Regions from separate parts of the Haladaptatus sp. AB643 genome, predicted to be linked through region 2. Evidence: riboswitches for the same ligand, from Rfam matches in the RefSeq annotation. Region 2 holds a riboswitch; the other holds the start of a gene.

Region 1 (14,856 bases), on a different contig from region 2:
GGGAACTCCCGGAACGGCATCGCCTTCCGGTAGCTTCGAATCAGGTGACGGACGGCGAGTTTTCGAATCGGTCCCAGTAGTCCGTGGTTCGCTCGCGCTTCCAGTCGGCGTTGGGCGGTCGCCGCGCGACGTTGCAGTTCCGCCAGATGCTCCCGACTTCCGCGTTCCTCGCCGACGTTGTTCCGAATCGTCGAGAGGAGCACCGACGGGTCGTCGCGCCACCGCGGCCGACGCAAGTCGATTTCACCCGTGGCCCGGTGGCCGAATCGGTCGATGAACGAATCGAACGTCTCCACGAACACCTCGCCTCCTCGGAGGGTTGCTATCTCGTCCAGCGACGCGCCCGAATTGAGCGCCGTCTTCACCTCCGGGGCGTTCCCGGCGAGCGTCGCTAACTCCCCGAGTTCGACGTTCATTCGCGTGACGACTTCGTCCTCGAATCCCTTTCCGATGGCGTCCAGTTCGTCCGTGGCATCGGGGAAGGTTCTCCTGAGCAACCGTCCCGCGAGGACGCCCGGAAGGGCGGTCGCCCCTTTCGGTGCGATATACCTCAGGAAGGCGACGATATCGACCTCCTCGAAGATCGCTCGAACCCGTCCGTCCGTCGTTTGCGGCGAGCGGAGTTCGCTCGCCCGTTCCGTTCCCCACGAATCGCTCCACGCCCACAGTTCGTCGAGGTCCGGAACGCCGAACACGAGCGAGTGCACGAACTCGGATAGCGCTTCCGACACGATGGGGAGAAGCGACGGCTTCCCACGTCGAATCGCCTGGAGTATTCGCACCCATCCCGCTCCGACGCCGCGTTCCGGGATGTCGTCCTCCCGCTTCCGTAGAACCTCCCGGAGGCCGTCTGACGCCGGTTCGCTGAGGAACGACAACGCGTTGGGTATCCGCTGTCGGAGCGGCGCGAGTCGAACGAGCGGCGTCAAATCGACGTACACTCGATTTCCGGCCTCGGCGGAGAGACCGCCCGCTTCAGGTGGTCGAAAGCGTGCGGCCCCGCCGTCGATGAACGACCGCCAGAAATCAACGACGAGCGGCGGGAGCGCCTCCGGCATGGCCTGCTGGTGTCCGAAACTCATGTAGACGTGGAGCAGGCCGTCCTCAGGTTGAGGCGAGACGAGCGGAAACAGGGACGTGATGGGACGGGACTGGAGGACGAACAACTCGCCGTCTCGGAACGCCCACTCGATGTCTTGTGGCTCATCGAACAGTCCCTCGATTTTCTCTCCCTGCTCCACGAGTCGATGAACTTGCTCCGGCGAGAGCGCCCGTCGCCCCCGGGAGTCGTCGGAAACGGTCGCCCGTTCGATGCCGCCTTCGTTTCCGGACCGCACCCGAACCGACTTCTCGCCGATGTCGTACGACAGGACGGTGCCATCGCTCCGGTCGACGCGAATCGTATCGGCGGACACCTCCCCGGCGACGATGGATTCGCCGAGTCCGTAGTTCGCTTCGATGGTGGCGACGGTCCTGTTCTCCGTGATCGGGTCTGCAGTGAAGACGACCCCTGCCGTGTCCGCATCGACCATCGCTTGGACGACGACAGCCAGTGCGACGCCCGAACTCGGAACGTCGTTTCGAAGCCGGTACGTCACCGCTCTGTCGGTGTACAGGCTCGCCATGCAATCTCGAACCCTGTCGAGAACGGCCTCGGAGGAGACGTTGAGATACGTCTCGTGCTGACCGGCGAACGACGCGGTCGGGAGGTCTTCCGCGGTCGCACTCGACCGAACGGACACGGTCTCCGCGTCGAGTTCCACCAGCGAATCATCGAGGGCTTTTCGGACGTCGGTGGGGAACTCCGCTTCTCGAATCCGTTCCCGTATCGTCGCGCTCAATTCGGCGATACGGTCCGCGTCCGTCGGGTCGAGTTCGTCCACGGCTTCGATCGCTCGGCGAGTTTCCGGGGCGGTTACGAGGGATCGATACGCGCCCGTCGTCACGCAGAACCCCGCCGGGACGTCGATTCCCGCGTCCACGAGCAGTGCGAGGTTTGCACCCTTTCCCCCCGTTACGGAGGCGTCGATTGCGCTCCCGTCGTCGAACGGGAGGGTAAACACTGCGCTGTCGGAATCCGCTTGTGAGTGATCCATTGGTTTTCTCGTTCGTTGGATCGATAACGGACCCCGTGTCGAATCGCGCCTCGACGGACACCGTTATCGGATATCTATGAGATTATTGGTGCCATGAATTGTAAACCGTTCTCCCGTGTATAGTCGGCTAGTATATACGTGATGGTGAATAGCGTCCCGTATGAAGTACGCTCGGCTCACCGGTACACCGGACCCGGAACGAACGCCGGAAATCTTCGATTTGCTCGCACGGTCGTCGTTCGTGGACGAAGCGCGCCTGTACGACTGGAACCTCTCCAACGACGCAGTTACCGCCCTCCTGGAAGTCGACGGTGAGCGGGAGCGATTTCGGGACGAAGCGGCCGACGTCCTCGGTATGCGGTCGGTCGATACGACGCGGATTTCCGAGCGGAGATTTACGCTCCTCGCCGTACTCGAACCCACCGTCGTTCCGCTGTTGCAGGGGCTCGTCGGAACCATCTCGCGGGAGGGGTTGGTAGTCGCAAAGCCGCTACTCTACCGCGACGGACAGGTTCACGCGCGAATCGTGGGGAGCGCGGCCGTTCTTCAGCGTGCGGTCGACGAATTTCCGGCGGAGATCGCGCTCGAAATCAGCGCGATCGGGGAGTTCGATAGAAGCCGCGAAACGCCACTCTCCGGGCTCAGCGACCGGCAACGGGAGGCGCTCCTGGCGGCGTTCGACCTCGGATACTACGAACACCCGCGACGCGCGACACACGAAGACGTGGCCGCTCGCCTCGACTGTGCGCCGAACACGGCTTCGGAGCACCTCCAGAAAGCAGAAATAAAACTCGTCACCGACGTTCTTCGGTCGGAGTTCGTGCGCTGAGACGGTGGGAGTCCCGTCCGATTCGTGTTCGAACAGACGGCTTCTCCCGAGAAATCCCGTTCGCCGCCGTCTACTTCGACGGAAGGGGTCGGCGGCGAGAGTGCCTACCGTAGTCTGGAATGTTCGTCGTGGTGGCGTTATTCGAACAGTTCGACGGCCTGCCCGTAGCGGTCGGCGGGTTCCTCCCAATCGACGACCTCGAAGAAGTTGTCGATGAAGTCGCCGCGGTCCGGACCGTAGTCGTAGTAGTAGGAGTGCTCCCACACGTCGAGTGCGAGAATCGGGTGGCTACCCCAGAGTGCGCCCTGGTCGTGTTTGTCCACGACGATGTTTCGTAGTTGGTTGCTGAACGAGTCGTAGACGAGGAGTGCCCATCCGCTCGCCGCGGACGCGGCGGCCTCGAACTCGCCCTTCCACGCCTCGTAGGAACCGAAGTCCTCCTCGATACGGTCGGCGAGCGCACCTTCGGGCGCGTCGCCGCCGTCGGGATCCATCGACTGCCAGAACAGGTCGTGCAGAACGTGTCCGCTGCCGTTGTGCGTGACGCTCCGGATGGCTCCTGCGGACGACGAGAAGTCGTCGGAATCGCGGTTCTCCGCGAGCGTTTCCTCGGCGCTATTCCAGCCGTTGACGTAGCCCTGATGGTGGGTGTCGTGGTGCCACGTGAGCACCTGTTCGGAAATGTGCGGCTCGAGTGCGTCGTAGTCGTACGGGAGTGGTGGTAGTTCGTAATCGCTCATCTGTATCTCCATATCCGGGTACGTACAGTGGTAGTATGAGGATTTCCTGTAACGAATTCAAGTAGGATATCTGTCGATTGTGGGTTGCGACGATATCGGAAGTACCGTTCCGAACCGGTCCGAAATAGAACATTCCTGTCGGCTGGCCAACGAGATTATGCACATCGGTAGCATACGACATTCGATGAGTACTACAACTGCAGAGCGACGCGCTCAAGAACTCGATTCCGATGCACAGGCGCTTCTCGATACGCTGGTCGAGGAGGGTGCACCCGACCTGACTCAACTCTCGCCCGAACAGGCCCGCGCACTGCTCGGTGGACTGTTCACCCCCGACGTCAAGCCGGAGTCGGTCGAATCGGTGGACGAACGAAAGATTCCGGCGTACGCCCGGGACATCCGCGTGCGAATCTACGACCCTGCTCCCGACGAGTCGCTTCCCGCCGCCGTCTACTTCCACGGCGGTGGCTGGGTCGCCGGTGACCTCGACACACACGACGGCGTCGCGCGGTCGCTCGCAAACGAGGGGAACTGCGTCGTCGTCTCCGTGGACTACCGATGCGGCCCGGAACACCCCTTCCCGGGTGCCGTCGAGGACGCGTATCTGGCGACGAAATGGACCGCCGACAACGCCGACGAAATCGGAGCGGGCGAGGGGATAGCCGTCGTCGGTGAGAGCGCGGGCGGCAACCTGGCGACCGTCGTCGCACAGATGGCCGTCGAGAACGGGGTCGACGCGCCCGAAATCGAGCACCAGGTGTTGTTCTATCCCGTCACCGACCACTCCTTCGACACGAAATCGTACGAGGAGAACGCGGACGGCTACTTCCTGACCGCGAGAGGGATGGTGTGGTTCTGGAACCACTACCTCCGGGACGACATCGACGGTGCGAACCCGCGTGCATCTCCGCTCCGCGCTACGGAACGGGTTCTCTCGGAACTGCCACCGACGACCATGTTCACCTGCGGATACGGCCCGCTCCGCGACGAGGGGTACGCCTACGCCGAGGCGCTGTCCGACGCCGGCGTCTCCGTCGATCACACCAACTACGACAGCATGATTCACGACTTCGCCAACATGCGCCGCCTCGCCGACCCGTTCCCGGGCGTCGAAGCGGCGGAGGACGTCCGCCAGCGGGCCGGGAAAGCGCTCCGCGGCGCGTTCGACTGAGACCACGGCGACCCCCGAAACGATTCGACGCGAATCAGCTGATTTCGGGGCCCCACGTGACTCATCCCGTCGAACTCCTTATGATCCTCGCAACCCACTAGTGAGACGCTATCGCGGGAGATGGGGTCCTCCTTCAACCGCCACGAAACTGGCTGACGATCCCTGCGAAGGTCGTTCAAAATCATGATGCCAGTTTCGTACGCGGATCGTCGTCGAACCGATTGGCGAGTACCATCCCGAACGCCGCACCGCACGAAGTATCAACGACGGCGTTCGTCGGATGCGCGGTTTCTTGGCGGTGAGTAGCCGTGGGAGAACGAGCATCTACGGTCAGCGAGCGTCAACTCCTTCGGGCGCTCACGCACGACGGATGCCCGGTTTGTGATCACCTTCGAAACCACGAGGCCGAGTTTCGATTCTGGTTCATCGCGGAGCGATACCACCAACGAGAACTGCTCGACGCGCTCACGAACTCGCTCGGCTTCTGTGTCGATCACGGTGAATTGCTCGCCGACTCCCCACGGAGCAGGTCGCCGATGACGTCCGCTCACGAAGTCGTCAGCCGACGAACCCTCTCACGGTTCGAAGCGGGTGAAATCGACCGGACGACGTGGTCGTCACTCGCGACCTGTCCGGCATGCGCATCGTTCGAGCGCGCCGGGGACCGGACGGTGTCGTTTCTCGGACACGGACTCGAAACCAGCGCGGCGGAGTACGGCGACCCCGGTATCGCCTGCTTTCCCCACTTTCGCTCGCTGGCGGCGACGGTCTCGCCGTCGCTCTTTCACACCCTCCTGCCCGTTCAGCGGCGACAGTTCCACGACGTTCGAAAGACGGTTCGCTCGATGCGGGAAAATCCGACGACGGCGACCGATTCCAGCCTCCCCTCCGAACTCGAAACGGCGCTCCAACTCACGGTCGGCCACGACATCCACCCGTCCGCGCTTCCGCCCCCGGACGTGGACCCGAACGCGACTCGGGACCCCGTCGGTGACTTCACAGCCTTGCTCGATTCGGGGGATGGGTGTCCGGTCTGTCTCGAAGTCAGTCGCGCGTGGCAAACCTGGCTCGCGTGGTTGCTACACGCCGATTGCGACGGCGACCGACTACACGACGTGCTCCCGACGTGTCGCGAACACGTCTGGGGATGCGTCCGGTACGGCGATACAGACCTCGCGATGGCCATCGCCGACGCCGCGTCGGACCCGGTCGCCAGGAGACTCACCCGTGCGATGCGACTCCTCGATGATGACCCAGAGTCACGGGAGGACGTATCCGCCACACTTGCTCACATGGACTCGTTGCGACGGTTCGTCCCTCGTCTGCGCGACGATGGGACGACGCGGGCGCGTGAAGCGATACGACGGCCCATTCGGTGTCCGGTCTGTGACCGCATGGAGACGGCACGGGACCGTGCCGTCGAACTGCTCCTCGCGTTGCTCGAACAGCCCCGATTTCGGCGAGCCTTCGAGGACGGCTACGGACTGTGCCTGAACCACTGTAGTTACGTGCTCGCACGGAGTCCGTCCCCCGAAAGTGCGGCGTTGCTGCGGTCGGACGAAGCGGCGAAAGTGGCCCGTCTCCAGTGGGAACTTCGGGAGGCACAACGCAAGCAAGCGTGGGATGTGCGCCCGGAAAGAAAGGGTACCGAACAGCGTGCGTGGCTTCGCGCAATCGCGCGGTTTTCGGGCAGATATACGCCGTTACCCCCGGACGACGCTCCGAGCGGTGAACGGTGAGTTCACTCGGAAGTCCCCATGCCATCAAGGATAGAATGTGTGTTTATTACGTCATTTGATCGCGCGTTTCGCTCGCCAGGATAATAGCGTTCATACAATTGGGGAAACGATGTACCCATATGCCAGAATCGACCTACGTCATCGGTCACCAACAGCCAGACACTGACACGATCTGCTCTGCACTCGCCTACGCAGGGCTGAAACAGGCACAAGGAACGGACGCGATTGCCGCACGCGCCGGTGAACTGAACCCCGAAACCCAGTTCGTCTTGGAACGCTGGAACGTCGAGAGTCCGACCCTCCTCGAAGACGCGGACGGGGAGCAATTGATCCTCGTCGATCACAACGAGTACAGCCAGACCGTCTCCGGGGCGCGGGACGCGGAGGTCGTCGAAGTCGTGGACCACCATCGGATCGGCGACGTGAAAACCAGCGGTCCGATCTTCTTCCGAACCGAACCGGTCGGCTCCACTGCTACCATCCTCACGGAACTGTACGACGAGGCGGACGTGGAGATCGACTCCCAGACGGCCGGTCTCCTCCTCAGCGGACTGCTGAGCGACACCGTGGTTCTTCGATCCCCGACGACGACAGAGCGGGATCGAGTCGTCGCCGACCGACTCGCGGACATCGCGGGCGTGGATTACGAGGAGTACGGAAAGGAACTGCTCCAGCGGAAGAGCCAACTCGGCGAGAAAAGCCCACGGGAGATGGTGGTGGGCGACTTCAAGGAGTTCGAGTTCGGCTCGGAACTGGTCGGTATCGGACAGGTAGAAACGGTCGAACCGGACGTGGTGTTGGAACAGCGCGAGGAAGTGCTCGCCGCGATGGACGACGTGACCGAGGAGCGGGAGTACACCGTGTTCCTGTTGCTCGTCACGGACCTCCTGGAGGAGGACTCCACCGCACTGGTCGCCGGAGACGGTGTGGACACCGTGGAAGCGGGACTGGATGCGACGTTCTCGGACCGCGAAGCGTTCCTGCCCGGCGTGATGTCCCGCAAAAAGCAGGTCGTCCCGCCGCTCGAAGACGCGTTCAACTGATTCGACGGCAGGGGTTTTGAGTGCCCCTCGTTCGTTATTTTGTGCATCCCCGTGTTGTCACGCTCGTCAGCTCTCGCTCTCGTCGAGCACGTCACTGATTCGGTCCGGTTGGAACGCCTCGTCCGGCATCGCGTCGAACCACGCGGCGTCCTTGATCGTTTCCCCCTCGATTCCGAGTTCGTCGCCGACGGTTCCATCGTCGGCCGCGATTGCGTGGTAGAACACGGTGTACTCCCCGTCGGCTTCGAGGAGTCGTTCGATGTATTCGTCCATGTTTCACGAGATCTGTCGGTCAGTACGAATGCATTGTGTACGACGGTCCCGACGAACATCGGACGAATCGTTCATTAACTCAATCACGTTTCAGCTGATAGTTCACCGATCCATTTAACGGAACGGAGAACCAGAGTAACACGAACACAGATGGTCCTCGATTCCTTCACGACCCTCGCCGTGGCGCTGGCGGTCGTCGTGGGTCTCGCGTTCACGTACTTCGGCTACTCCTTCGTGACGCAACTCACGTCGCTCGTCGGCGGCCTCGGCGGTGCCCTGTTCGGTAGTTTCGCCGCACGAACGCTCGCCCCCGGATTCGGCATCGCTCCGCACGACATGTTGCTCGTTTCGCTGGTCGGCGTCCTCATCGGCGGGTACATCGGTAGTCGCTTGGCTCGCTCCGCACAGCGGTTCGCCATCGTCGGCGTCTGCGTTATCGCCGCCGCGTCGGTCGCCTACTCGTCGTTCAGCGGCGGTGGTGAACTGGGAGGTCTCTCGGTTCCGTTGCTTTCCGGAACAGTCGACCCGGTCGTCGGGTCGCTGTTCGTCGCCGCCGTCGTGGGTATCCTCGTCTGGCAGTTCTACCTCCCGTTCCTGACGGTCGTGACGAGTCTCCTCGGCGCGACCATCCTCCAGGAACTCGCTCGCCAGTGGGGCGACATCCTGCCCGTCTTCCACGCCAACGTGTGGTCCACGCTCGGGTCCAACGAGGTGCTCTGGTTGCTCCTCGTCGGGTCGGGCATCCTGATCCAGTATCGGCGCTATCGCAAGGTTGGATCCTACCGGCGTCTACGGCGACTCTCACCCGGCCGAATCCGGTGAATTCGGCCGACCCCATGTTTAATCCTTCCACTTGTTGATAAAATATTTTCACATTATTCGCGGATTTTCACCACAAAGCTTTCACCAAAGGTTGTGGAAGAGAGTATCGAACTCACATGTCCATCTGGCTGGTCTCATACAAGTTCCGAGATGGAAGTGTGGTCCGCCGTACCCTCGACGCCCAGTCGATCAACGAGGCGTACGACGTATCTGCCCTCCCAGAGACGCTCGGCGACCGAGTCCTCGATTCGATAGATATCGAGGAACGGGAGTCGTCGAACGTTCTCGGAACATCGATCCGATTCGGTAGCGAGGAAGAGTGCACGCAACCAACGCCCCAGAAGACGGTGGCCGAACCCGCCGGGCAGACACGAACCATCGCCCAGCGGGATACCTCGTGACCCCGTTCAGTCGGCCGATTCGGCGAAGAACTCCTTGACGACCGTCTCCTCCGCACGGTGAAGCACGACGCTCGCCGTCGATTTGCTCACGTCCAGCGCGGTGGCGAGGTCAGTGAGCGAACAGTCACGTGGGGTGTCGTAGTACCCTCGTTCGAGCGCTTCGGCCATGAACCGCCGTTGCCGGTCCGTCAGCAGTTCGGTCGAGTCCGTCGATTGTGTGACCGAGACGACTTCGAAGGCGAAGCCGGTGGCTTCCAACTCGTCCCTGAAGTCCGACAACCGACCCTGTGTCGTCGTCAAGTCCGTGAGTATCCACCCGTCCTGCACGAGGAGCGGGAACTGCGGTAGGTTCCCCGACGAAAAGACCGCACGGAGCGGCGGCGGGACGAACGGCAAGAGGTACTGAATCAGCGCCGTGTGCTCGTCGGCGTGGAGCACCTCGTAGGACATGGGACTGCGTTCGAAGAGGTCGACGACGGCTTCCGGATTCGCCATCGTCGCCTCCAAAATCACGTACAACCCCTCCTCCGTCGGGTAGTTACTCAGGATTCGGAACTCGTCGTCCGGGTGGTCGGCCGTGAACCCGAACAGGTCGAACGGCCGGGTTCCGGGCGGTTTGAACTTTACGCGGGCTTTGGGCATGGTTAGGTCTCGGTTACTGCTGATTTAGTCGCATCTGCGGTACTGGCGCGTGGATTCCCTACGTTTCACGAGTGGATACGTCGTTCGTGCCCTGACGTATCGTGGACGACCACGGTGCAAGCGGTCCGCCGAGGTGAGTGACGGCCGCCAGCAGGAAGGTGTTGCCGCCCACAATTACGGGTGCAAAAACGGCAGTGACGCGGGGTCGTTCCATGTCGAAACGGAGGGTGTCGACCACCGTCCCAGTTCACGCGAACATGTTCGACCGAACGGTTCGGGTATCGCGTTTCACCGGTATTCGACGTCTTCGAACGCTTTCAGCACGACCTTGCTCAGTGCCGGATGGATGTGAATCGTCCCGGTCACGTCGTCCACGGTTCCCGAACCGCTCGCCAACGCGAGGAGGACTTCGTGAATCAGCGTCGAAGCGTCCGGCCCGACGATGTGACAGCCCAGAATCTCCCCGTCCGGTGCGGCGAGTACCTTGACGAACCCGTCTCGGTCCCTGAGCGCGTTCCCCATCACCGTGTCGCGGTAGTCACAGCGCCCGACGGCGTACTCTTGTCCAGCCTCCTCCAACTCCTCTTCCGTTTCTCCCGTGCCCGCCACCTGCGGCGAGGTGAAGATGGCGTGACCGATGCCCGTGTAATCGACCGCCTCGCCCTTCCCATCGAGAGCGTTTTTGACGACGTACTTGGCCTCGTGGTCGGCGGCGTGTTTGAAGTGGTAGGGTCGGATGCAGTCCCCGTGTGCCCAGACGTTTTCGGCGCTGGTCTCCAGATACTCGTCCGTCTCGACGTACCCTCGTTCGTCGAGGTCGATATCGGCCGCGTCCGGGTCGAGTCGGTCGGTGTTGGGTCGGCGACCGGTCGCGACGAGCAACTCGTCGGCGGTGACCGCGATGGGTTCCCCGTCGTCCGACGTCGCGGTGACCGTCACCTGTCCGTCCGCCTGCGTGACCGCTGTCGCCTCGTAGCCGACGTGGACCGTGTGCCGGCGGCGGGCGATTTCGGTGAACGTCTCGGCAACCTCACGGTCTTCGGACGGAACGAGCACGTCGCTCCGACCGATGATGGTGACGGCCGTTCCGAGGGCTTCGTAGAAGTAGCCGAGTTCGGCGGCGATGTAGCCGCCGCCGATGACGACCAATCGGTCGGGCCGCCTGTCGAGACGGAGTGCATCCGTACTCGTGAGGTAATCCACGTCGTCCAGTCCGTCGATGGGTGGAATCGCGGGACGCGCTCCGACGGCGACCACGACTTTCTCCCCCCGGATTTCCTCGTCACCGACGCGGAGGGTACGCTCACCGACGAATCTGGCCTCGTCCCGATACAGCGTGATGGTCTCGCGCTCCTCGATGGCGTGTCTCAGTTCGTCCGATTTTCCGTCGGTCATCTCCGTCACTTCGTGGACGATTCGTGGGAAGTCGATACGGTCGAGGTCGGCATCGATACCGAACTCTCCGGCGTGTCTGACCGTCTCCGCCACGTCCGCGCGGTGGATAAGCGTCTTCGACGGGTTACAGCCACGATTGACACACGTCCCGCCGAGCGGGCCGCGTTCTATCAGTGCCACGCTTTCCCCCCGGTCCGCGGCGGCGAGCGCGACTTTGTTTCCGGTTCCCCCGCCGATGACAACGATGTCGTAGTCATCCATTTCGTTCACCTCGAACCCCTTACGGCGGGGGTGATCAAGAACTTCCGCACCGACGAAACGCTACAGAATCTTGTTCCCGCCGACGGTCACCGTCACCGAATCGACCGTTTTCCCGTCGTAATCGACGGCCGAGAGGGTGGATTTCCCGACCGGGACGAACACCGTCTTCGAGGTTTGTCCGCTCTGGACGGTGCCGGTGTCGAACTCGCTCCCGCTCGAACTGATGACCGTGAGTTCCCGAACGCCGTACTCCGTCGTCGCCGCAGGGGTGAGACTCACGCTCGCGCTCACCCGGCCGCTGGCCCACGGTTCGCTGACCGAGACCTTCTCGAAAATCTTCGATTCGTCCGTCCCCGAAACACGTGCCTTCGGGTCGAGCGTCACGCAACCGCTCGTCCCGACGAGTCCGGCCGCGGCGACGGCACCGAGGAACGTTCGACGTGAACGCCGATTTTTCGATTCGCCCGCGTCGTTCCCCGTCATCGCTGTGAATCCCTCAGGATGAGCGGCCCGATGGCAAGCGTCCGTTTTGCGACCGTCGCGATGCGGAGGATGTAGGAGACCAACAGCATGAACGGGATGAGCGACACAGTGAACGCCCCGGCGACGACCAACAGGATATCCGAAAATCCGAGGGTCGTGCCGGTGAACGTCCCGCTTCCGACGAAGGCGAGCATCGACCCCGCAACGAACAGTGCGGGAACCGCGGCGTACAGAATCAACTGCGAGAGGTCGATGAGCGCCCACTGAAAGTAGAGCGTCTTGATGTGCTCGCGCGCCGGGCCGAACATCGACAACGAGGTCTTCAACTGCTCGAACTTCCGGTGTTGGTCGTCGGAGAGGTCGTCCCCGTACTCGTCGCGCATCCGCTCGACGTGGAAGATTTTCCACGAGTAGTTGAAATCGAGTGCCGCGAACAGCACGTCGAAAGTGCCGAACTTCGCGCCGTCGAGTTGCTCTTTGACCGTGTCGGCGTTCCCCGTGAGGCTGTCGATGAACTCGTCGAGTTCGTCGAGCAGGTCGCTGTTCCCGTCCTCGCTGACTGCGTCCCGAAGTTCGTTCGCCCGAAGTTCGGTCGTGTCCAGTATCTCCTGGAGGAACTTCGACGGGTCCGAGGGCGTCGTGTGGCCGATCATCTCGCTGACGAAGCCTCGGAAGTCCATGGCGTCGCTCATCCGTCCCCGTTGATCGCCGAGCGGGCCGTTCTCCTGTGAGATGACCAACTGGGTGATGGTCACGACGAGCGTCGTCGCGGTGATGTTTGCACCGAGCAGGGTCGAGAACATCGTCTCGATGGTGTCCGACGTCGCGATTGCGGATTTCAGCGGCGGATACAGAAACGTCCCGGCGAGGACGAACGCGATGAAAAAGAGCACCGCCATCGACCCCGTGATGACGAGCCGTCGTGCCCCGAGGACGAGCCAGAGTTTGATTCGACTCTCGCCCGCCCGCTCGCGCATCGTGTTCGCGGTGCTGATCTCGTTGTCATTGTCGTCTTTCTCATTCATCTTCGTCGTCGTCACCCCTCCACGCCGGTCGCTTGAAGACGAGGTATTTCGTCCCCCCACCGACGTACTCGATCGTCGTCACCAACTCCCAGCCGTCTTCACCGAGTTCGTTCAGGTCGTTGATGGGGTCGATGGATTCCTTCTTCGTACTCCCCCGCGGCGGCCTGATGGTGTGGTACTCCCACTCCCGTTCATTTCTGTCTCGCATTCACTCTCTATTACTCGGTCAAGTCGAACGAGAATCATTGTTGTGGCCCGGTCTCCCCGTCCCGTTTTCGGATTATTTCGACACAATTTTCGTCTTCTCCGTCTTCAGCGACCAGTTCGTACATCGAGGCTGTCGGGTCCTTGACTATATATCCGAGCAAGCTTCCGAACCCGTTGTGTTCGGGATGCAGTCCGAGACCGCTTCCCGCACCGACCAGTCCCGGCGGTTCCCTGTCGAGCGTTTCCCGCCACCAGTCCGCGTCGAAGAACAGCGTCGATATCTCCATGTGTTTCACGTCGTGTGTAAAACAGTAGCCGCCCGACACCAACAGCGGCCAGAGGTGTTCGAGACAAGTCTCGGCCGATTCCCGCAGTCCGACGTCGAGAAAGACGAGCGCACACGGTTCCTCGAAGGAGGGCATCGAACGGTCGAAGTATCCGGGGTGGAACCGACAGACGGAGATATCCCCGTAGCGGGCGATGTTCTCCTGTACCTCCTCTATCGGAGCGCCCCACGAGTCCTCGTCGTACGTGTGGACCTGCTCGGATTTGATCAGTGTGTGCTCCCGGTCGTTTTCGTTCGGTTCCGGCATTCCCTCGAAGGAGTCGAACACCTCCAGCGGCCGGTCACAGAGTCCGGCGACGAGCGAAAGGTTGGCCGTGCTACCACCTTTGTAGCAGCCACATTCGACCAGACTCCCCTCCACGTCGGGCGGTATCGTCAGTACTTTCGTGGCGATAACGAGGTGTTCCAGAAACGTCGAACCGGTTTGTATCTCGACGTTGTTCCGTGCCATCCTCGCGGCCAAGACGACCTTGTCCAAGAATCCGACCCCGTACTCCGCTCCGGTTTCGGGTCGAAAGAATTCGGCGAGGACGACCGGCATGCTCGCCACCAAGAGGGCGAATCGGTACAGTCGGGAGATCGCAGCAATCGCGGCTCGAGCGGTTTGCTTCATGTGTCGCCAACGTTCTCGACAGCCGAGTTTTGTTATGGTCCTTCCGAGCCATCGGTAAGGGGTTCCTACGCGGTATCCCGCTCGGCGAACGAGATGTGCCAGTTCGACCGCAGTCCGAGACGGGTTCCCCCCACACTCCAGCCATCGTCATCGAGCGGGAGCGCGACGAGGCGGCAGTCGAAGTCGGAGAGCCACGAGAGGGGCGGTCCCGCGTCGCCGACGAACCCGAACCGAATCAGTACCTCCGGGGGAATCGTCCCGTTCGTGACCGACACGAGGTCCGCGTCGGCGTAGTCGCGGACGATTCGGGCGAGTAGCGCCACGAACGCGTTATCCCGCGAGTCGCCGCCGACCATCGGGACGGCGTCCGCGAGTTGAACCACCGTTACGCCGTCCGACGTCGTCCGCTTTCGTACCACGATTCCGGCGACCGGGTCGCCGGAATCGGACGCGACGTACGTGGTCCGTTCCCATTCGGGGCTCGAAAATCGCCACCGGTAGAACGTCTCGTCGCGGAGGGCGTGAATCGCCTCGGGCGGGTTCGTCGCGTACAAGTCGGCGAGGACTCCGGCTTCGACCCCCGAACGACGGGCGATGGAAAACGCCTCGGAATCTCCCACCGCGGAGCGATACAGGCCGTGAACGTCGTTCGTGAGCGGGAGAACGTAGTCGAGAAACCCCGATCCGACCCCGTCCTCGTCGCCCAAAAACGCAGTCGGGTTCTGAATCCGGTGGTAGGTCTCGCGGTCGCCGACGATTTGCCACCCGAG
Region 2 (14,856 bases):
ACAGCCATAAAATCGACCAGCAGATGCGAACCATCCACGGAATCGACGTCCACGGCATCGATGTAGACGCCGAAACGCGGTGTGCGCACTACGACACCGAGTGTGACGTGATCGCGATTCGGTTCTCGTGCTGTAACGAGTACTATCCCTGTTTTCGGTGCCACGACGCGGTTGCTGACCATCCACGCGAAACGTGGGCGAAAGACGAACGTGACACCGAGGCGGTGCTGTGCGGCGTCTGCGGTTCGGAACTGACGATTTCGGAGTATCTCGGTTGTGAGTCGCAGTGTCCGGAGTGTGACGCGGAATTCAATCCGGGCTGTGCGAACCACTACGAGTTGTACTTCGACGGGTGAGATTCACCCGGATTTCGACGGGAGAATTTGGATACCGTCGTCCGCGGTGAGGTAAATCTCCGCCGAGGTCGCATCCCAGAACGGACCACCACCCTTCGAAAATCCGGTCGGGAATTCGACGGTTACGCTGTTGTTCGCGCCGATAGTGGCGATTCGAATCCGGCTTCCAGCGGGAACGGTAACCGTTTTTCGCCCTCGTTCTCCATCGTCGGCGCGCCAAATCGCGGTGAGTGGCCGGTCCATCCCGTCGTAGTTCGTGACGAAGAGCGGAATCGTGACTTCGTTTTCCCCGCCGACGAACTCGCTACAACCGGAGACGCCGAGCGACAGCGCCACGGCACCGACACCGATTTTCTCGACGAACCTCCGCCGTCTCATTTCGGCTCTACGAGTACGGCCGGATTCCATGAGTGTTCCGTTTGCCGCACTCTCCCACAACTCCACGCACTTTTACGGCCTGACTTCCTACACCGCTCCATGAGCGATACAGCGGAACGTGTGGCAGTCGTCTGCCCATCCTGTTCCCCCGATTTGGAGACGGTTCACGAAGTCCTCAAACCGGGCGGACAGGCGACGGTACGATGCACCGAGTGCGACCACGTCCACAAGACGAAAATCGAGGAGGAGAAGACCGAGGAAATCGACGTCGTCGTCTCGCAGGAAGGCGAGTCGTTCACCGCGAAGGCGGACGTTCCCGTGGAGGAGACGCTGGCGGTCGGCGAGGAGTTCGTCCTCGAAACCGACGAGGCCATCTTCGTCGTCCGAATCACCAGCCTCGAACAGGAGGACGACCGCCGCGTCGAGGAGTCGGTGGCCCCCGACGTGGAGACCATCTGGACGCGCGCCGTGGACAACGTGAGCGTCAACGTCACGATTCACCCCAACGACGGCCGCCGGGACAACTCCCGAAGCGTCAAAGTGAACATTCCGGGGGATTACGAGTTCGTCGTCGGCGAACGGGAAGAACTCGCCAAGGAGGAGTTCACCATCGACGGCATCCTCGTCACGGACGACGCGTCGGGCTACGACCACGACCGACTGGATTTCGACGGCGACGCCGTCCTCGCCAAGGACGTGAAACGGATTTACGCCGAGGACGAGGGTTCGACGGCGTGGTCCGCGTGGTAAGCGGACGGGCAGAAACTTCTGACACGTAGCTTTTTTCGACTCGCCGCCGTCGGTTTGGCATGGACTATCGCGAGTTGTGTTTGCTGTGGGCCGCCCGCGAGACAGGCATCATCGACGCCGTCATGTTTCACGCGGGAACACCGGTCGAAATCGCCGCGGAAACGGGCGTCACCGAGCGTGCCGCACGAATCACGCTCGCCGCGATGGCCGAACTGGGCTACCTCGAAACCGTCGATGGCGAATACGAGGCGACCAATCGAGCACTCGGACTGTTCGCCAAGACTGACGTGCGTTCCATCGGTCGGACCCCCCACTACATGGACTGTCTGGAGGGCTGGCTCGCGCTCCCGGAGACAATGCTAACTGGAGACTCGCCCGACCCGTCCGAGGAATGGACGGCCAACTTCATGGGCGCGATGGCGACCATCGACGAGACGACGGTCCGCACCTGCGTCACGGAAGCCGTTCACGAGAACCCCCACGCGGAGCGCGTCCTCGACATCGGCGGCGGGCCGGGTGAGTTCTCGAAGGAGTTCGCCCGTCGTGGCTTCGACGTGACGCTGTTGGACCGACCAGACGTCATCGAGGCCGACCGCAAGTTCCTCGAACACGAACCCGTCGAACTCGTCCCCGGCGATGCGACCGACGACCTTCCGACCGGATTCGACCTCGCGTTCTGCTCGCGGGTCGCCCACGCGCTCGGCCCGGACGAGAACCGGGCACTTCTCGAAAACACGTTCGATGCGCTTTCCCCCGGCGGCGTGGCCATCTTCACCGACAAGGTCCGAGGGTGGGCCGACGACGCGGCGCTGTTCGGGGCGCACATGCTCGCGGTGACCGAAAACGGCGATACCTACGACGAAGCCCAGTTTCGGGAGTGGTTCGAGGGTGCTGGCTTCGAATCCATCGACGTGCGCGACATCCCGGGCACGCAACAGCAAGCAATTATCGGGCACAGGCCGCGCCATTGAAGAACATCGGAACCCAAGCCGAACCATGGAACCGTCGGCGCTGCGCGACGATATGGTCGCCAGCCTCGAACACGAGATGAAAGGACTCGTTCGGAGCGAGTACGTCGGTCTCGCACTTCGGACCGTCCCCCGCCACGAGTTCGTCCCCCTCGAAGCACACGAAGGTGCCTACACCGACCAGTCGTTCGACCACCGAGGGACGAAAATACTGTCGCCGAGCACCGTCGCCCAACTGCTGGAAGCCCTCGACGTTCGGGAGACCGATTCCGTTCTCGTCGTCGGGGCTGGCGTCGGCTACACCTCCGCCGTACTCGCGGAAATCGTCGGTGAGGAGAACGTCCACGCGGTCGATATCACGCGAACCGTCGTATACGAGGCTCGGCAGAACCTCGCATCCGCGGGCTACGGCGGTGTCTTCGTGGACTGCCGCGACGGTGCGGACGGACTCCCCGAGTACGCACCGTTCGACCGAATCGTCGTGGAAGCAGCGTCCATCCGACCGCCGCGCGCGCTCGTCGAACAACTGACGCCCGACGGCCGGTTGGTCGTCCCGTTGGGCGGCGGCACACAGCGGTTGGCCGCCGTCGAGCGCACCCGTGATGGGACCCCCGAAGTCGCGGATGAGTTCGGCACCGTCGCGTTCTCGCCGCTCCTCGTTGACGGCGAACAGGCCGATACCATCGAACGGAACCGAACCGACCGCGAGGACCGCGAGTTCGCGGAACGCCACTTCCAGACCCGTCGTGGCTGGGAACACGAATGGATCGACTGGGACGGCGACGGATTGTAGCTCCCGAGAAGCGGCGAATATTCGTTATTTCACGGCGCGTCGAACCACCGTGAGCCACGCTTCGACGCTCTCGTCGTTGGACGGTGAGACGTCCTCACCCTGCGCGTTGACTTCGAACCGTGCAGGGTCGATTTTCACGATTTCCCACCCGTCCTCGAACGCCGTCCGGAGTTCCTCCTCGCTGATTCGTCGCGGTCCCCACTCACCGGGTTCCTGGTCGCTGAAACAGAGGATGACGACGTACCCGTCCGGCGCGACGGCGCTCGCCAGCGACGAGACGTACGTTCGTCGGGTTTCGTCATCGAAGACGTGAAACAGGCCGCAGTCGACGACGACGCCGAAATCATCCTCGACGCCATCCAGTGAAAGTGCATCCTCGATCCGGAAGTCGATATCCCCGGCGACGTCACGGGTTTCCGCCTTCGTTTTCGCTTGCTCGATGGCTCGTGGGGACGCATCGGCGCCGAGAACGGTGTATCCGCGGTCGGCGAGGAAGAGCGAATTTTCTCCGGTTCCACAACCGAGGTCGAGAATCGGTCCCTCGAACGGGATTTCGTCCCGCTCGAACAGCGAGCGGATGGCCGACTGCGGGCGACCGATGTCCCACGGTGGTGTTCCGGTGTACGCTTCGTCGAATCCGTCTTCGGGGGAACTCATTACAGGAATCGAGGCACGGGAGTTCCATAGGCTTCTAGGCCGTCGTCCGTCACTCCGCCCCGGCATCCAACCGCGCGGCGACCGCATCGGAGACGTTCGACAGGTGCGTCGCCCCCCAGACGGCCACGATGACACCCCCAACGGTGTCGAACACCAAGTCGAGCATCGTGTTTTCGAGCGAGTACTGCGACAGGACGCTCCCCGTTCCCGTCATCGTCGCCAACCCGCCGAGTCCGAACTCCAGCAGTTCCCAGAGCACGCCGAACGCGAGCGTGAAGAGGAGGATGAACAGCAGCATGAACTTCCGCGGAAGGTAGATGGAATCGGCGTGAACGTCGAGCGCCCGCACCGTCGTGTAGCCCGCCGCCGCGACGAGCGACGAGGAGAGGGTGTGGGTCAACTGGTCCCACAAGCCGACGGACTCGTACAGACCGACGGTCCCGACCGCGTGCAGAAAGACCGGGACGACGATCCAAAGCGTTAGGCCGGTATCGACTGGCAAGTGGTAATCCCGTTCGAGCACCGCCGGTAACTCCATCAGCGCGAGCGCGACTGCCGTGTTGACGACGATGCCGACGTTCGCTCGGTACAGGCCGTACGCCAGTACGCCGACGAGGACCACCTGAAGCGACCGCACCAGCAACCGTTGTTGCTCATCCGAGAGCCACCCGTCCGACGACTGGACGGCCGTCGTCTCCTCCGAGTCGCGTCGCTTGCCGCCATCCCGAAAGCCGAACCGGCGCGAATCGATGTGCCGGAAGTACGTCGCAAACACGATTCCGGCCGCGAGACCGGCGAGGGTCGCGGCGAGCAGCGACCACATCAGGCTTTGGAGTCCGTGCAAGTCGTGCATACCGAGCGTCCGGTCGGCGACCCACTGGACGACTGCCCACAGACCGGCGATCGCCATGGTCGTGATGACGACGAACAGGACCGCGAACCACGGGGAGAGTTCGACTTCGGTGAACGCGTCCAATTCCACCGCCAGCACCAGCGCAAGCCCCGCGACGGTCAGAAACGTCGCGACGGAGCGCGGAAGAATCGAACCGAACGGGACACTCAGGAGGGGGATCGCGACGAAACAGAGCGCTTCCCACGGCACCATCGTCGTCGGGCGGTGGTACGCTCCGACGGGAACCAGCGCGAGCGCGAGGGCGACGAGACCGAGACCAGCCCAGAGGAAATCCCCGCCGAGAACGCTCGCGAGAACGGTGATACCGATCACGGCGACGAGAATCCACGCGGCGAGCGCGTTTCGGGTTCCACGCTCGATTCCCTCGTTCCGGGACATACGTCTACTACGGCCATCACGAGTTAAAAACGAAAAGGCCGACAGGGTCGAAACGAGGGACGGATTTACCGCGCCAACTCGTGTACCCTGGTAACCACGTTCCACGTGCGTCGCGTCGCGGGTATACCGAGAACATCCCCGACATCGGTGAACTGGCCGCTTTTCCGCTCGTCCGTTCGAATACGGCTGTACACTTCGCGGTTCATAGTTTCGAACTCCTCGGCGTCGTTCCCGGCGGCCGAAAGTGTTCGAATCTGTTCGTCATCGGGGCAATCGTTCAAAAACGCGACGTACAGCTTCGTCGTCTCGTCCTCCGGTTGCGCGAACGGACATCGGCCGATAATTTCGTGGAGTTCATCGCGTGTCCTGACCATGACCGAGATATCGTACCCGAACGACGCTTCGACGGCATCCACGAGTTCGTCTTCGAGTTCGTTCGCGGCCGAATCGTCCGTCTCGAACACGACATTCCCGCTCTGGATGTACGTTCGAACGTGCTCGAATCCGAGCGATCGGCAGAGGTCGCGAAGGGCATCCATCTTCATTCGATTGTGCGCGCCGACGTTGATGCCGCGTAGAAAAGCGATGTACGTCGTCATGGGGTATCACTCCATGATGGTGGGGAATCGTCATAAAGAACGTACTTTTCGCCGGTAGACGGGGTACTCGATTGGGAACCGTTCGAGTGTTCGCCGGACGACACGATAGAATGGTCTCCTTAATCGAGATGCCTCCCCACGAACGGAGGAAGAACAGCGATTCAGATCGCAGTCATCGAGTCAAACTATGCGCGCAGCCACGCCTTCGGATGTTCGTCGCGGAGATGGTCGTGATACCACTTCGTCGCTACAGGGTAAGACGTGCCGATCATCTGCAGACCGCAGTGTCGACAACGAGCCATTGCCATATGGAACACGGTAGAAGGAGGGGGTTGATAGCTGTTACTATTTGAATTGAGCTGTTTCTTTGAACCTACTGCGCGGGAAACAACCGCCTAACGATCCGGAGTCCCGAGCGGATTCACGGTCCATCACCCGTTTCCTATCCGGACACGACCAGGATTTTCGTGTTCCCTTGCTTGTCCTCGAACTTGCTTCCCGCGGGTGGTTTAATGTCGATTTCGAGCGTGCCATCGTCCTGATTTGGTCCCAATCCGGGACGTATCGACAGTGTCGCTTTCCCATCGTCGCCCGTCGTCGCGGTCTGGATGTGTTTCAACGTGGCCGAATCGCTCTTCACGACGACTGTCGCCCCTGTGACGGGGTTGCCGTCCGAATCGATGACCGAGATATCGACCGAGTGATAGCCCGGGTGGACCACCTCGGGCGACGGTTTCGCGTCGAGTTCGCTCACCGTCAACCCGTGAAGCCCCGACAACATGTTCATCATCACCCCGAGACTTGCGACGCCGACGACGAGCGCGATGACCAACCGAATGGGAAGTCCCTCGATGGCCCGCTCGTCCGACCGAAACGCCCGAATCCCACGGCGATGCTTCACCTGCTGTAGCCGCTGACGCACTGACATGGCCCGGAGTGGTTCCGGTTCGAGATATAAACTTTCGGACGAAGGTTTATACCGGAGGTCGAAACCAACACCCGACATGACCGACGTTTTGGGGCGAACGGGCGACACGGGTGTTTCGGGAGGTCTCGGCACCTATCGCGCCCGAGACGGTAGTGCAGGTGCGCCGGTTCGGATCGATTTGGACGGACCACACGCCACGCTGGTCGTCGGCAAGCGCGGGTACGGAAAATCCTACACGCTCGGCGTGCTGATCGAGGAACTCGCGGAGACGGCGGGCGTCACCCCCGTCGTCGCCGACCCGATGGGGGCGTTCCGGACGTTTGCAGACGTCTCCGGATTCGACGTGGTCGAGAACCCTCGCGTGTCGGCGGACGCACTTTCCCCGCGTGCGTGGTGTGAGTTGCTCGGACTCGATCACGAGGATTCGGCCGGGTCGCTGGTGTGGCAGGCCGCCGCGAAGACGGGGTCGCTGGCCGGGATGCACGAATACGTCTTGGACGCGGACGTCGCGCGGACTACCCGCCGCACCGCCCGAAACCATCTCGCGCTCGCCGACTCGTGGGACGTGTTTTCGCCCGATGGACTCACCGCGACGGATTGTGTGGCGTCGACGACGATACTCGACTGCTCGGGATACGACGACGCGCCGATGAACGCCGTCGTTCGGGCGATTGCCGACGACCTGTATCGTGCCCGGATTACGGAATCGGTAGCGACACTTCCGTGGTTGGTCGTCGACGAGGCGCACGCGTTCTTCGATGGAATCGCCCGGGCGGCGCTCGAAACCATCCTGACTCGGGGGCGACGACCGGGCGTCAGTTTCGTCGCCGCGACCCAGCGTCCCGCGGCGCTTCCGGACGTGGCGGTTTCCCAGTCGGACCTGCTCGTGGCCCACCGACTGACTTCACGGGCCGACCGCGAGGCGTTGGCCCGTGCTCGCCCGACGTACATGCACGGGTCGTTCGCCGACCGAATGCCCGAAACACCGGGGGCAGCCCTCGTCGTGGACGACGCGACCGAAAACGTCCACGAGATACGGATTCGGGAGCGACACGTCGAACACGGCGGCGGGAGTCCGAGCGCGAGCGAATTCGCAAACCGGTAATATCCGGCTCCTTTCGAGTTCGTTAAGTGGATTCGGGAGGGAACAGTGACTAACCGGGCGATGGAGTCCGCCTCCCCCAACCGCCGAACACGTCGGCTGATGACTCCTTTTCGAGAGCGACAGATATGGGACGTACACATCCACTACACACGTTAGAAGTTCTGCTATTGGTTGGCGTCGGCGGGTTTGCGGGGTCGAACCTCCGCTACTTCGTCAGCCTCGTCCAACCCGGCTTGACGGGGACGCTCATCGCGAACGTCGCCGGCAGTTTCGCGCTGGGATTCATCCTGTACGAGGCCATCTACATGGGGTATCTGGCCGACCAAACCCACGTCGTGGTCGGCACCGGGTTCCTCTCATCGTTTACGACCTACAGCACGTTCGCAGTGCAGACGACGCAAGCGGCGTCGCCGCTCTGGATGATCGGCAACGTCGCGGCGAACTACGGGTTAGGACTGATGGGCGTCCTGCTCGGCCGGACGCTCGCCCGTAACGTCAACGGGAGGAGCAAGGAAGCGGAGAAGATGGCAGAGCAGGAAACGACGGAAACGGAGGTGCCGGAATGAGTTCGCTCGATCCCGCCCACATCGTCGGGACGGGCGGTGCGATAGGCGCGCTGTGCCGCCATTTCGTCAGCGAACGGATCGATGCCGACGAGTTCCCGATCGGAACGCTCACCGTGAACGTCGTGGGGAGTTTCGTTCTGGGTCTCGTGACGTTCCTCTCCCTCGGAAATCAACTCGCGCTCCTGCTCGGCACCGGTGCGTGTGGCTCGTTCACGACGTTCTCGTCGTTCTCCTTCGAGACGTTTCGGTTGTGGGAGACCGGCGAGCGATTCCGCGCGGCGACCAACGCCCTCGGCAACCTCGTCGGTGCCATGCTCGCTATCGCCCTCGCGTGGGGCGTCGCCCAACTGCTCGGCTAAGCTACGCTGTCACTCGAATCACGAGTACCGGCAGGTCGGTATTGCGGATGACTTTCTCGGTGACGCTCCCGTTCAGGAAGTGTTCGAGACCGGTTCGGGCGTGGGTCCCCATCACGATGACGTCGATTCCGTGTTCGTCCGCGTAGGTAAGTATTTCCTCGTGGGGAATTCCGCGCAGGAGTTCCGTTGCTAGCGGTACGTCCCGTTCGTCCGCCACCCGTGTTACGTCCGAAATCGCCGCTTCTCCCAGTTCCGTTCGGTCGCGCTCTATGGTGAGCCATTTCGTGTCAGAGAGCGTGTTGTAATCCCGCGTATCGACGACGTACACCGAATGAACCCTCCCACCCGTAAACGACGCGAGGTCGAGTGCTTCCGTGATGGCGTCGGTAACCTCTGAACTACCATCGGTCGGGACGAGTATCTCGTCGTACATCCCGTTCTACCTTCGGCGGGCAGGGAAATAACTGTTCTACAGGAAGTAGCGATACCAGACGACGATGACGGATGGCGTCAACAGGATCGCCGTGAGATACGAGTAGAAGATGCTCAACGCCGTCACGAGACCGAACTGACCGAGAACTGGCGTGATGGCGAGAACGAGAATTCCCGTCCCGGCAACCGTCGTTAGCATACTGCCGGTCAGCGCACCGCCAGTGCCGCGGACGGTTCGGGTGAGGGCGTCGAACACGTCGTCGTCCGTCGGGCGTTCGGACGCGTCCGTTCCCTGCTCGAACTCGTCGGTAAACCGATGCACGACGTGGGCGGAGTAGTCGGTTCCCAACCCGAGTGCAATCGCGAGAACGGTTGCGGTAAGCGCGTTGAACGGGATGCCGAACAGCCGCATCGTTCCGGCGAGAAGTGCGACGGCGACGACGATGGGAAGCAGGTTGATCACACCGAAGGCCGCCCGCCCGACGAGCACGCGATAGACGAACGCGAGAAAGACGGCAGTCGCGATGAGCGCGGTGATGAGGCTCCTGAGAGCCGAGGCGAAGATGATCGACGCGATGGATTGGAACACGACGGTTTCGCCCGTCGCCGTCGCGTGAAGACGATATCGCTCCGCGAGGGTTCGGGCATCACGAGCGACCGCATCCTGCGACGCACCGCTTTTCGTCGAGTAGACGACCTGTGCGTGCCGCTGGTCCGCCGTGATGTACTGGAGCGCCTCGTCCCGTACGGGCGACGACAGCAACCGATCGTAAATCGTGCCGAGGTTATCGTCCGGAACGCCGTCGCGATCGATGTCGTTCCGTTGAACGAGTCGGCGGAATTCGGGTGATTGAGCGCTGTAGTTCCGGATGACGGTGATGATGCTCTCGGAACTCGCCTGTCGATCCCTCTGGACGAACGCCTTCGGCGGGTTGTGGTTCGCGTGCTGAATCGATTCCAGCGCGTAATCCTCGCGTAACGGTCCCTGAACGTACACCGTCACGGTGTCGCCCTGAACGGCGGCGAACTTCTCGTCCAGGAAGTTCGTCGTTTGGGTGACGGTGTACGTCCCCGGCGCGAACGGTTCCGGCAGCGATTGCAGATAGCTCGGCGTCTGTTCCGGCGGGAGGAAATCCTCGTTCGAGAAGGACGTGCTGATGCCGGTGGCGTAGTACCCCGAAACGACCGTCACGAGCAGCGCGAACGCGAGAACGAACGGTGCACCACGCCGAGCGAGCGTGACGCTGACTTGCAGGAGTCGCCCGAGTGCGGACCCTTCTTCGCCGAGCGGTCGTAGGCCGAACACGGGAAGGTCGTACCGGAATCGAAGTCGGTCGGTTTCGACCTTGGCCGCCGGGAGGAAGATACCGAAGATGAGCGCCGTGACGAAGATGCCGATCGCGGCGACCAATCCGAACTCACGAATCGGTTGCAGGCGACTCGTGAGGTTCGACCCGAACCCCATCACGGTCGTCCCCGTAACGATGAAGAAGGCGACGAGCAGTTGGTCGGTCGTTCGCCGCATCGACCTCCCGATTCCCAGTCCGGTGACACGCTCCTCCCGGTAGCGGTTGATGGCGTGTATGCCGTAGTCGATACCGACCGCGAGGAGCAAGGGCGGCACGGCGACGAGCAACTGTGTGAACGGAATCCCGATCCAGCCCATGAACCCCAGCGTCCAGATGACGGTCATCACCAGCGAGACGACCCCGAGCAGGAGGTCCAAGGGGTCACGATAGGCGAAGATCAAGAAGACGAGTATCAGGATCGCGGCCGCGGGCGTGACGATGATGAGCGAATCGAACGTGACGCTCGACAGTTCCGAGGAGATGATGCCGCTACCGAACACGCGGATGTCGCTATCGACGCTCCCGACGACGGATTCCGAGCGGAGTTGAATCCGCGTGAGCGGGTCGTTCGCGCTCGATTCGGCACCCGCTTGCTGTGAGAGTCCACGCGGAATACGATGATCGACGACGGCGATCGTCGCCGAGGCCGAGGCCGCCCGTGGGTTGAAGTCTTTGCTCAAGAGGGTTCGAAAACCGGGCGTTCCCGAGGCCCGCCGAACGGCGATTTCGATCTCCGTCGGCGTCGCCTGCCGAACGGTTCGCACCTGTGCTTCGAGCGTCGTCGCGTTCGGGTCGATGGTTCGTGCCACGATGCTCGCGGCGCTCGTCGTCGAGGAAACCCGGAGGTCGGTCCGCTGTTCGAGGCGGTATTGAGCCTCCAGCATCGCCAATAGTTCGGGTTTCGAGAGCACGTTCCGGCCGGTCTGGATGAGCTGTGTGCTCCCGTTTTCCGCCGCGAACGGTGGCGTGAACTCGCGGTTGACGGCGTCGAACGCCTCCTGTGCGGGGCTGTTTTCGGTGAACTGGCTCGTCCCGGATTCGGTCGAGATGCGAACGAGTCCGACACCAAAGACGGCGGTCAGGACGAGAAAGACGAGCAGAACGGTCTTCGACCGCTCGGCGATCCACACGTCGAGCCAGTCGATAACGCGTTGATAGTCCACCATTGGGGGTCACCGCCTGCGCAGGACGAACACGGCCACGAGAACGAGGAGTACCGCGATGCCGAGGAGGACGAGAATCCCGTTCGAACCGCTCACGAACGACAGGACGCCACCGCGTTCCGGTGACGTCACTCGAACGGGAACCGAGTACGTGTCGGTGAGTTTCGTCTCACCGTCCGGCGTGTCGTACTGGAAATCGACCGACGCCGGGTACGTGTTCGGGAGCGTCCCACCATCGGCACCGATGTCGAACCGGATCGTCGCCGACTGATTCGGTTCCAGTTTCGGGATGAACGCCTCGTTGTCGTTGACGGTCAACGGACTGTCCACGAACGCCTGTGCGTCGATGTTCCGCAGGGTTTCGTTCCGGTTGTTCGTGACGACGAGCGACACCGTCCCCGTCGAACCGGCCTCGACCGACGCCCGGTTCGCATCGATCCGGAACTCGTCCTTCCGGGGGTGGACATCGATCCGTGCGTCGAGCGATTTGCTCTGCCTCGGGTCGCCGTCCTGATTCTGATAGCGCACGACGAACGAGAGCTGTCGCGGACCGCGGTCGGCGGTGTCGCTCACGTCGATACGGAAGTCGAACGGTTTCGATTCGCCGCTATCGAGCGTTCCGAGCGCGTACTCCGTCTCGGTCGGTGAGAACGTGGTGTTCCCGCGCTGGGGCGCGAGAACGAGGACGGCGTTCGGGGCGCGCTGTGGTCCTTCGTTGGTCACGGTGCCGGAGACGAACCCCTGCTGTCCCACCCGTAAGGTGCTGTGCAAGTCACCTACCGAAAACGATTGTTCTGGGTCGGGAATGATGCCGACGAGATGGGGATTCGTTTGATTCCGACTTCCGTTCTCCCGATAGGAGATCGAGAGGCTGAACGGGTAGTTACCGCCGACCGTGTCGTTGCTCGCCGTGACGCGATACTGGAACGTTCGCCGCTCGTTGGACGACCACCGACTGACGAACTGGCTGGCGTTCGGCGACCGCCCCAAACTGAGTTGCTCGTTCGACGACTGTAGCGAGACGACGGCGTCGTGAACGTCCCGTCCGGTGTTCTCGACGGTCAGCGAAACCGTCCCCGTGTCGCCAGCCTGCACGTTCGAGGATATCGCTGTCACCTCGAACCGCTCCAAACGAACCCGCTCGGTCGGCCGCACGTCGAACGTGTACGGGTCCGTTCGCTCGCGAGAACCGTTCGCGGTCGTGTACGACACCGTCGCCCGAAACGGGTAGTTCTCGGATTGTGCGAACTCCTCCGCGAGTAGGCCGAACTTCACCGTTTTTCGCTCGCCCTTCGACCAGTTACCGACGAACTTGCTGGCGGTCTGTGACGGGCCGAACCGAACGCTCTCGTTCGGCGAACGCACTCGAACACTCGCGTTGGAAACGTCGCGTCCGGTGTTGACGAACGTGATCGAGAGGTTTCCCGACCCGTTTATCGGCACGTTCGACGCGGTCGAGACGATACTGAACGATCCCGTCGGGTTCGGCGTCCCCTGTTGACTGGCCGCCGTATCTGCCGTGCGTCCCATAACCGTCCACCCGCCGTGAGCGACCAGCAATACCAGAATGAGCGAGACAACTACCCGACGATTCATCCGCCCCATCCCATGAGAACCGTCTCCCCCGTTCGTGCCATTCGTTCGTCCCCCACACCTGTCACGACGCCACCATTTGTATAGGTTTGCCTCGTGTCGGAGTGGGATTTCGTCCCGAAATCACGTCTCAGGAGACGGATGGTTCTATTCGAGAGTTGAGAGTTTAGAAAGCGCCCGAGGCGGGATTTGAACCACACCCGAGGACCTACACACGGCGCAGAACCTCAGTCTGATTCAAATTCGCTGGCGATTTCGTCCTCACTGGGAGACGAGCAACGTGGATGCGTTGCTCGTCGGTGAGTTCGGAAGAAATACGCCCGAGGCGGGATTTGAACCCGCGTCACAACCGTGACAGGGTTGTATGATGGGCCACTACACCACCCGGGCCTTCGCATTCACTTCTTTCTCGCGCCCTTATTAAGGGGTGTCGATTTCGTCGCTCTATGGTACTACGTTACGTGGGTGAATATTAAGCACACTTTCTAGGTGGGATTTCACCCGTGAACTCGTACTCTTTCGCCCAATTGATCAAAGGATGGTCGATTTTGGCATCGAATCTAAGTTCCATTTTCTGTACTGTTGCTTCATTCACATATATCCAGTACGTTTTTCCGTTTCTTGGATAACGAACGACGAATGCATCGATCTTTCCGTGATATGGATTTTCGTGATAATTTCCTTCTTTAGTTGTTTGTGAATGAGTATTGAATCGTATCGTTTCCTCCTTGTTCTGCCATGCCGTTTTGCACTGAATCCGATATAACTGTCCATCATCATCAACTATCAAGTCGTATTTGTCATTGTCGCCAAATGGGATTGAAACGCTGTATCCATGCGAGATCATTTTGTGAATGACTTTCGCCTCGGTTTCATCTCCCCTATCCTTCGTATTTGTCTCACCCGAGCATCTCATCTGTCGTATTAATGAGCTATATCAAGTATATTGACTATTTCGGTGAGAGGGACAATTTTCCGAAATCGATTTTCACGAGGTATCGAAATTACCGAAGGGGTAGAAGGGGTAGTAAACTACGGGCGAGAGCCAACGGTACATGTAATGCTTCAGCCTACACAAGAATCGAAGATCACAGAAATCAGTAGAAATGACTCTGTTCGAGAGTTGAAAGTTCAGAAAGCGCCCGAGGCGGGATTTGAACCCGCGTCACAACCGTGACAGGGTTGTATGATGGGCCACTACACCACCCGGGCCTTCGCATTCACTTCTTTCTGGCTAGTACTCTTAAGGCTTTCCAATGACGCTCCGTATGTGGATTCGTACCGAGCTATGTTAACGCATCCCGCTTGCCCAAACCATTTATACCAGAACGGAGTAGATAGCAGTGTTCAGTTGGCTGCCTCCGTCCGGTGCGGAGGTATTCGGGATAGCCGAGCGTGTGCGAACCCTATTTAGCAAGCCTTAAATGAGTGCTACGTGTAATACCCTGTAGTATCTCGTGATAGCCATTTCTCCCGCTAGCCGGAAACTCGTGCACACATGGTAGACGTAAGCCAACACAAAATGGTTCCGGAGCACACCATCGTCGATTCGGACGAAATCGACGAAGT

Evidence for each region. A riboswitch is a leader RNA that binds a small molecule or an ion and turns the genes downstream of it on or off. The one in region 2 is predicted to bind fluoride.
Region 1: linked by a shared signal. The riboswitch ahead of NKF25_RS08980 (DUF6062 family protein) and the one ahead of crcB (fluoride efflux transporter CrcB) in region 2 are both predicted to bind fluoride.

What each region holds. Positions count from the first base shown of each region.
Region 1 covers NZ_JAMYJW010000003.1:355,195-370,050, reverse strand. The annotation lists gene NKF25_RS09000 (PEP/pyruvate-binding domain-containing protein) at 1-2,096, opposite strand, end outside; gene NKF25_RS08995 (helix-turn-helix domain-containing protein) at 2,257-2,925, shown strand; gene sod (superoxide dismutase) at 3,063-3,665, opposite strand; gene NKF25_RS08985 (alpha/beta hydrolase) at 3,850-4,836, shown strand; fluoride riboswitch at 4,944-5,008, shown strand; gene NKF25_RS08980 (DUF6062 family protein) at 5,145-6,575, shown strand; gene NKF25_RS08975 (manganese-dependent inorganic pyrophosphatase) at 6,695-7,618, shown strand; gene NKF25_RS08970 (hypothetical protein) at 7,685-7,891, opposite strand; gene NKF25_RS08965 (hypothetical protein) at 8,042-8,713, shown strand; gene NKF25_RS08960 (hypothetical protein) at 8,872-9,114, shown strand; gene NKF25_RS24200 (helix-turn-helix domain-containing protein) at 9,121-9,756, opposite strand; gene NKF25_RS08950 (hypothetical protein) at 9,815-9,970, opposite strand; gene NKF25_RS08945 (dihydrolipoyl dehydrogenase) at 10,045-11,412, opposite strand; gene NKF25_RS08940 (twin-arginine translocation signal domain-containing protein) at 11,473-11,895, opposite strand; gene NKF25_RS08935 (hypothetical protein) at 11,892-12,920, opposite strand; gene NKF25_RS08930 (DUF4177 domain-containing protein) at 12,913-13,128, opposite strand; gene NKF25_RS08925 (TylF/MycF/NovP-related O-methyltransferase) at 13,163-14,086, opposite strand; gene NKF25_RS08920 (GNAT family N-acetyltransferase) at 14,152-14,856, opposite strand, start outside.
Region 2 covers NZ_JAMYJW010000004.1:321,710-336,565, forward strand. The annotation lists gene NKF25_RS10885 (aminopeptidase) at 1-10, shown strand, start outside; gene NKF25_RS10890 (CHY zinc finger protein) at 24-356, shown strand; gene NKF25_RS10895 (hypothetical protein) at 360-734, opposite strand; gene NKF25_RS10900 (HVO_0476 family zinc finger protein) at 834-1,484, shown strand; gene NKF25_RS10905 (class I SAM-dependent methyltransferase) at 1,544-2,455, shown strand; gene NKF25_RS10910 (protein-L-isoaspartate O-methyltransferase) at 2,481-3,245, shown strand; gene NKF25_RS10915 (class I SAM-dependent methyltransferase) at 3,270-3,902, opposite strand; gene NKF25_RS24460 (hypothetical protein) at 3,952-5,193, opposite strand; gene NKF25_RS10925 (DUF1697 domain-containing protein) at 5,259-5,792, opposite strand; gene NKF25_RS10930 (Ig-like domain-containing protein) at 6,235-6,720, opposite strand; gene NKF25_RS10935 (DUF87 domain-containing protein) at 6,797-7,825, shown strand; fluoride riboswitch at 7,873-7,941, shown strand; gene crcB (fluoride efflux transporter CrcB) at 7,951-8,391, shown strand; gene crcB (fluoride efflux transporter CrcB) at 8,388-8,750, shown strand; gene NKF25_RS10950 (universal stress protein) at 8,752-9,183, opposite strand; gene NKF25_RS10955 (MMPL family transporter) at 9,220-11,697, opposite strand; gene NKF25_RS10960 (COG1361 S-layer family protein) at 11,704-13,224, opposite strand; tRNA gene NKF25_RS10965 (tRNA-Asp) at 13,605-13,677, opposite strand; gene NKF25_RS10970 (group I intron-associated PD-(D/E)XK endonuclease) at 13,760-14,203, opposite strand; tRNA gene NKF25_RS10975 (tRNA-Asp) at 14,427-14,499, opposite strand; gene NKF25_RS10980 (DNA-directed RNA polymerase subunit H) at 14,786-14,856, shown strand, end outside.